DNA from 2 places in the Klebsiella quasivariicola genome. Region 2 is predicted to be linked to the other one. Evidence: predicted binding sites of a transcription regulator. Region 2 holds the regulator's gene; the other holds the start of a gene.
What was found. The regulator PhoB, encoded in region 2, activates phosphate uptake and scavenging genes when phosphate is short. The targets are predictions, from matches to a motif close to CTGTCATAAAACTGNCNNAT.
Positions count from the first base shown of each region.

Region 1 (3,425 bases), 1.2 Mb from region 2:
CCGAAACTCACCGGAACGGCGATCAGCAGGGCGATAAAAGAGGTGACCAGGGTTCCGTAAATCGGGACCAGCGCGCCGAAGATCTCGTTAGGCGCATCCCACTCTTTGGTCCACAAAAAGGCAAAGCCAAACTTTTGAATGCTCGGCCAGGAAGAGATGATCAGGGAAACGATGATGCCGCCCAGCATCAATAGCACAATCAGCGCAGCCAGTTTTACCAGCGCACTGAATATCATGTCACCCTTTTTCCCCGGAGGGGTAAATGCAGGCTTGGTTGCAGCCATAGATTACTCTTTACGTATTAAAACTTGTTCGAATAAATGCCCGGTGGCGTTGGCTCCCGGGCCTACAGTCTGAACCGTAGGGCGGGCAGCGCCTGAACGCCCCCGCCATCTTCGTCAAAAATCTACTGTTAGTACAGCGCTTTACCGCTGCTGTCTTTGACGTTGGTTTTCCATGCCGCGCGAACCTGCTCTACCACGCTTTCCGGAAGTGTCGCGTAATCCAGCGCATTCGCTTCTTTCCCGCCGTTTTTATACGCCCAGTCGAAGAACTTCAGCACTTCAGCGGTCTGTTCCGGCTTGTTCGTCGCCTTATGTACCAGGATGAAGGTGGTTGAGGTGATCGGCCATGCATTTTCGCCTTTCTGGTTGGTCAGGTCCTGAGCGAAAGATTTGCTCCAGTCAACGCCTTTTGCGGCGTTAGCGAAGTTGTCTTCAGTCGGGCTAACCGGCTTGCCATCGGCAGAAACCAGCCTGGTGTAGGCCAGGTTGTTTTGCTTGGCGTAAGCGTATTCGACGTAACCAATCGAGCCCGGCAGACGCTGAACAAAGGCGGCGATACCGTCGTTGCCTTTACCGCCCAGACCGGTTGGCCAGTTAACGGTAGAGCCGGCGCCGATTTTCGATTTCCACTCTTCATTCACTTTGGACAGGTAGCTGGTGAAGACGAAGGAGGTACCGGAACCATCGGCGCGGCGGACCACAGCGATGTTCTGCGACGGCAGCTTCAGGCCCGGGTTGAGTTTAGCGATCGCTTCGTCATCCCATTTTTTAATTTTACCCAGGTAGATATCGCCCAGGGTTTTGCCATCCAGCACCAGTTCGCCGGATTTCACGCCAGGCAGGTTAACCGCCAGTACCACGCCGCCAATCACGGTCGGGAACTGGAACAGGCCTTCCTGGGTCAGTTTGTCATCAGCCAGCGGAGCATCAGAAGCACCGAAATCAACGGTGTTGGCAATAATCTGCTTAACGCCACCAGAGGAACCAATACCCTGGTAGTTCACTTTATTGCCCGTTTCTTTCTGATAGGTGTCAGCCCATTTGGCATACACCGGCGCAGGGAAAGTTGCGCCTGCGCCAGTCAGGCTTGCTGCTGCGAAGGCAGAGAAAGCGCTCATCGATAAGGTCGCGGCGACAACTGTTGCGACGGTGGTACGCATAACGTTCATAATGTCTCCTGCTGGGATTCGTAAATCATTGTTTCGAGGCTATGGTGAGCAAAATAGGTCAAAGAGGTGACAGTAAAATGTACGAATTATGACAGTTTTATGACAGGTCGAAAGAAGGGATTTTACAGCAAATAATACGCTTATAACTCAGAAGGTTATCAGCAAGCATGACCGTGCAATGACAGAATAATTTTCTTTTTATGACAGCAAAATCGAACCGCAAAACGATCGTTTGTCATCTACCGCCAGTCAAAATATTGCGCACAAAATCGATGACAAACAGCAGGTGAAAATAAAAAAGGGCCGCCGTCGGCAGCCCTTTGCAAGACAGGATGCTTTACTCAACCGTGACCGATTTCGCCAGGTTACGCGGCTGGTCAACGTCAGTGCCTTTGATCAGCGCGACGTGATAAGCCAACAGCTGCAGCGGTACCGTATAGAAGATTGGGGCAATCGTCTCTTCGACATGCGGCATCTCAATGATGTGCATATTGTCGCTACCGTTGAAGCCAGCCTCACCGTCGGCAAAGACATACAGCTCACCGCCGCGGGCACGAACCTCTTCGATGTTGGATTTCAGTTTTTCCAGCAGCTCGTTGTTCGGCGCCACCACGATCACCGGCATTTCCGCATCAATCAGCGCCAGCGGGCCATGTTTCAGCTCACCTGCCGCATAGGCTTCCGCGTGAATGTAAGAGATCTCTTTCAGCTTCAGCGCCCCTTCCATGGCGATCGGGTACTGATCGCCACGGCCGAGGAATAGAGCATGGTGCTTATCTGAGAAACGCTCTGCCAGCTGCTCAATACGCTTGTCCTGGGAGAGCATCTGCTCAATACGGTTCGGCAGGGCCTGCAGGCCGTGTACGATATCATGCTCGATAGACGCATCCTGACCTTTCAGTCGCGCCAGTTTCGCCACCAACATCAACAGCACGGTTAGCTGAGTGGTAAAGGCTTTGGTCGAGGCCACGCCGATTTCCGTTCCGGCTTTGGTCATCAGCGCCAGGTCAGACTCACGTACCAGCGACGAACCCGCCACGTTGCAGATGGCCAGTGAACCAAGATAGCCAAGCTCTTTAGAGAGGCGCAGCGCCGCCAGGGTATCGGCGGTTTCACCGGACTGGGAGAGGGTGATCATCAGGCTATTGCGACGCACCGCGGACTTGCGATAGCGGAACTCGGAGGCGATTTCCACATCGCACGGTACGCCGGCTAACGCTTCAAACCAGTAGCGGGAGACCATTCCGGAGTTATAGGAGGTCCCGCAGGCAACTATCTGAATATGTTCAACCTGAGCCAGCATTTCATTGGCGTTCGGCCCCAGCTCGCTGAGATCCACTTCGCCATGGCTGATGCGCCCGGTCAGGGTGTTCTTAATCGCATTCGGCTGCTCGAAAATCTCTTTCTGCATATAGTGACGGTAGATACCTTTATCGCCAGCGTCATACTGCAGATTGGATTCGATCTCCTGGCGCTTCACTTGTGCACCGGACTTATCAAAGATCACCACCGAACGACGAGTCACTTCGGCAATATCGCCTTCTTCCAGGAAGATGAAGCGGCGGGTAACCGGCAGCAATGCCAGCTGGTCGGAGGCGATAAAGTTTTCGCCCATGCCCAGGCCAATCACCAGCGGGCTACCGGAGCGGGCCGCCAGCAGGGTTCCCGGGTCACGGGTATCCATGATCACCGTACCGTAGGCGCCGCGCAGCTGCGGAATCGTGCGCAGGACAGCTTCTCGCAAGGTACCGCCTTGTTCCAGCTCCCAGTGCACCAGATGGGCGATAACTTCGGTATCGGTCTCGGTGACAAAGACATAGCCGCGAGACTGCAGCAGGGCGCGCAGCGGCTCGTGGTTTTCGATGATCCCGTTATGAACCACTACAATGTGTTCAGAAACATGCGGATGCGCATTGCCCTCAGACGGTTCGCCGTGCGTCGCCCAGCGAGTATGGGCGATCCCGGTACCACC
Region 1 is NZ_CP022823.1:5,518,380-5,521,804, reverse strand. Features, by position in the region: gene pstC (phosphate ABC transporter permease PstC) at 1-284, opposite strand, end outside; gene pstS (phosphate ABC transporter substrate-binding protein PstS) at 413-1,453, opposite strand; gene glmS (glutamine--fructose-6-phosphate transaminase (isomerizing)) at 1,791-3,425, opposite strand, start outside.
Region 1: the regulator PhoB is predicted to act here: its motif matches at 1,540-1,559, upstream of pstS (phosphate ABC transporter substrate-binding protein PstS).

Region 2 (3,425 bases):
GAGATTTTAACTGATGGGTCATAAATTCATTACTGCCTGTGGATGTGGTGTTGTAAATAAATGGAAAAATACCGCGCTCCCCTCTCAGGGACGATACAGCGGCCATTGCCGGTAAACTTAGCGAGATATGCTCCCGAAGCGGCGTGGGAAAGAATTGTTTTTGGTATTACCACGCAAAAGCAGTCTGTCATCGACTGCGCTGGCGCAATTTAAACGCTTATAACGTTTTAAAGCAAGGCACGATCGCAAAAGCAGATGATTATGCTGGTTATGCCTTTCATGCCAGAATCATTTACCATATTGATGGAAAACCTGTGGCTTATCATGCGAACAAAAAAGCAGCACACGTTCATTAAATAGGCGAGCAAAAAACGACTGCCAATGAAAATGACCAGCAGAAGCTGGTCATTGGCAAGATAAGCTGACAGCGCGCCGTTCAGTCGTCGTTTCTGGCAATTAATCGTTCCGGAAGCAGGAAACTAAAACGGGTTCCCTTGCCCACCGTACTGTCGATTTCCAGCCGGCTGTCATGATGGTTAACCGCGTGTTTGACGATCGCCAGACCCAGGCCGCTGCCGCCGGTTTGTCGGGAGCGAGCCTTATCCACCCGATAAAAACGCTCGGTCAGGCGGGGAAGATGCTCCGGTGCAATGCCCGGTCCATTATCCTCAACGCTGAACAGCGCCCCCTGCGGCGTTCGCTGCCAGCTGACGCGAATTTCGGTCCCCGGCGGGGTGTGGTTCACCGCGTTATAAACCAGGTTAGAAATGGCGCTGCGCAGCTGCTCTTCATTGCCCAGCACCTTAAGGTGTTCATCGACAGTAAAAAACAACGTCTGCTTATCCTGACTGAGGGTTTGCGCCTCACGCTCCACCACCCGCAGCATCATCGGTACGTCGATGCGGTCATTCATCGCCAGCGCCGGTGCGGCTTCAATACGCGACAGCGTCAGCAGCTGCTTTACTAAACCTTCCATACGCTGGGTTTGCTCACGCATGGTGTGCAGGGCTTTTTCCCGGGTCGCCCCTTCCAGCACCTGCTCCTGCATCATCTCCAGATAGCCCTGCAGCACCGTCAGCGGGGTGCGCAGTTCATGGCTGACGTTGGCGAAAAAGTTTCGCCGCGCCCCTTCCAGCTGATGCATCTGCGTCACGTCGCGCGCCACCATCAGCCACTGCTTGTCGGTGTAAGGCATCACGCGAATTTCCAGATGGCGAGCGTTATTGAGCACCAGGTTGAGTGGCTTAGAAAAATCACGCTGTTTCAGATAGTTGGCGAACTCGGGATAGCGCAGAAGGTTGAGAATATTTTGACCACTGTCGTCCGGCCAGCGCAGGTTTAAAATCTGCTGCGCGAGGCCATTACACCAGAAAATGGCCCCCTCTTCCGTGGTCAGGACGACCGCATCCGGCAGCGATTCCGCGCCGCTGCGAAAGCGTTTAATCAGGCTTCCCAGCTCACGTCGACGCTTTTTATTACGCATCTGCATCTGATGCAGACCATACAGCAACGGTTCCCAGCTACCGCGGCCAGGCGGGGGAGTCATGCTCCGATCTACCCATAGCCACCACGATAAACGCATCAAATTCCAGAAATGCCAGATCAGCAAACCGGTCACTGCCGCCAGTAAAAACCACGGCAAATGCCCCCAAAATGCCCCCAGAATCAGGGCCGGAATACACGCTAAAAAGAGCTCCAGCGCCAGCCTTTTCCATGACAGCCGTTCCAGCACGGGTCACACTCCTGTCGAAATTCAGAAACGGGCGGAGAAACGATAGCCCGTGCCGCGAACCGTTTGCACCATGCGATCATGGCCACTGTGTTCCAGCGCTTTGCGCAGGCGGCGAATATGGACGTCCACCGTACGGTCTTCCACATAGACGTTGGTTCCCCAGACGTGGTTCAGCAGCTGCTCGCGGCTGTACACTCGCTCCGGGTGGGTCATAAAGAAGTGCAATAATTTAAATTCCGTCGGTCCCATGTCCAGCGGACTTTCGCCAGTCATCACCCGGTGCGACGAGGGATCGAGGCTCAGACCCTGCATTTCAATCACCTCTTCCACCGCCATTGGCGAAATGCGGCGCATCACCGCTTTGATCCGCGCCACCAGCTCTTTCGGAGAGAAAGGCTTGGTAATGTAGTCGTCCGCGCCGGTCTCCAGACCGCGAACGCGATCTTCTTCTTCCCCACGCGCGGTCAGCATCACCACCGGGATATCCCGCGTCATCGCCTCACGCTTGAGCAGCTTAATAAACTGCAGCCCCGAACCACCCGGCAGCATCCAGTCAAGGAGAATCAAATCAGGCCAGGGTTCATTGAGTTGATTCACCGCGCTGTCATAATCTTCCGCCTCAACGGGCTGAAAGCCATTTTGCTCCAGAACAAAGCAGACCATTTCGCGGATTGGAGCTTCATCTTCAACGACCAGAATTCTTCTCGCCATTATTTACCCTGTGTTTTTTAGCCATCAGTATAGGAGTGCGGCGTCATTATGCGTCACTTTTGTGACAGATTTATGAAAAAAATGACGATCTGATGATCGGGTATTTTGAAGCACGGCGCGGACTTACCCCCCGCCGACAAATGGTATACTGCCGCCCATGCTTTTTTCGCTAGGGAAGATTTATGCGCCTCCTTCACACCTCCGACTGGCACCTGGGCCAGAATTTTTACAGCAAAAGCCGCGCCGCCGAACATGATGCCTTCCTGACCTGGCTGCTGGCCCGCGCGCAGGAGTATGAAGTCGACGCCATTATCGTAGCCGGCGATATTTTTGATACCGGCTCACCGCCAAGCTACGCTCGCGAACTGTATAACCGTTTCGTCGTCCAGCTGCAGCAGACCGGCTGTCGCCTGGTGGTGCTGGCGGGCAATCACGATTCAGTGGCGATGCTCAATGAATCGCGCGATATCCTCGCCTTTTTACACACCACCGTGGTGGCGAACGCTGGCCATGCGCCTATTGAGCTGCCGTTGCGCGACGGCACCCCGGGCGCCATCTTCTGCCCGGTGCCGTTTTTACGCCCGCGCGAACTGGTGACCAGCCAGGCCGGCCACTCCGGCCGGGAAAAGCAGCAACAACTGCTGCACGCCATCAGCGACTATTATCAGCAGCAGTATCAGCAGGCCTGCGCGCTGCGCGGCGATCGGCCGCTGCCCATCATTGCCAGCGGCCACCTGACCACCGTCGGCGCCAGTAAAAGCGATGCCGTTCGCGACATTTATATCGGCACACTCGATGCCTTTCCGGCGCAACACTTCCCCCCTGCCGACTACATTGCGCTGGGCCATATCCACCGTGCGCAGGTGGTCGGCGGCTGCGAACACATCCGCTACAGCGGTTCGCCGCTGCCGCTGAGCTTTGATGAAACCGGCAAAGCGAAATCGGTGCACCTGGTGAGCTTTAACGACGGGCGACTCAGCGC
Region 2 is NZ_CP022823.1:4,319,044-4,322,468, forward strand. Features, by position in the region: gene brnQ (branched-chain amino acid transporter carrier protein BrnQ) at 1-22, opposite strand, end outside; gene phoR (phosphate regulon sensor histidine kinase PhoR) at 437-1,732, opposite strand; gene phoB (phosphate response regulator transcription factor PhoB) at 1,754-2,443, opposite strand; gene sbcD (exonuclease subunit SbcD) at 2,626-3,425, shown strand, end outside.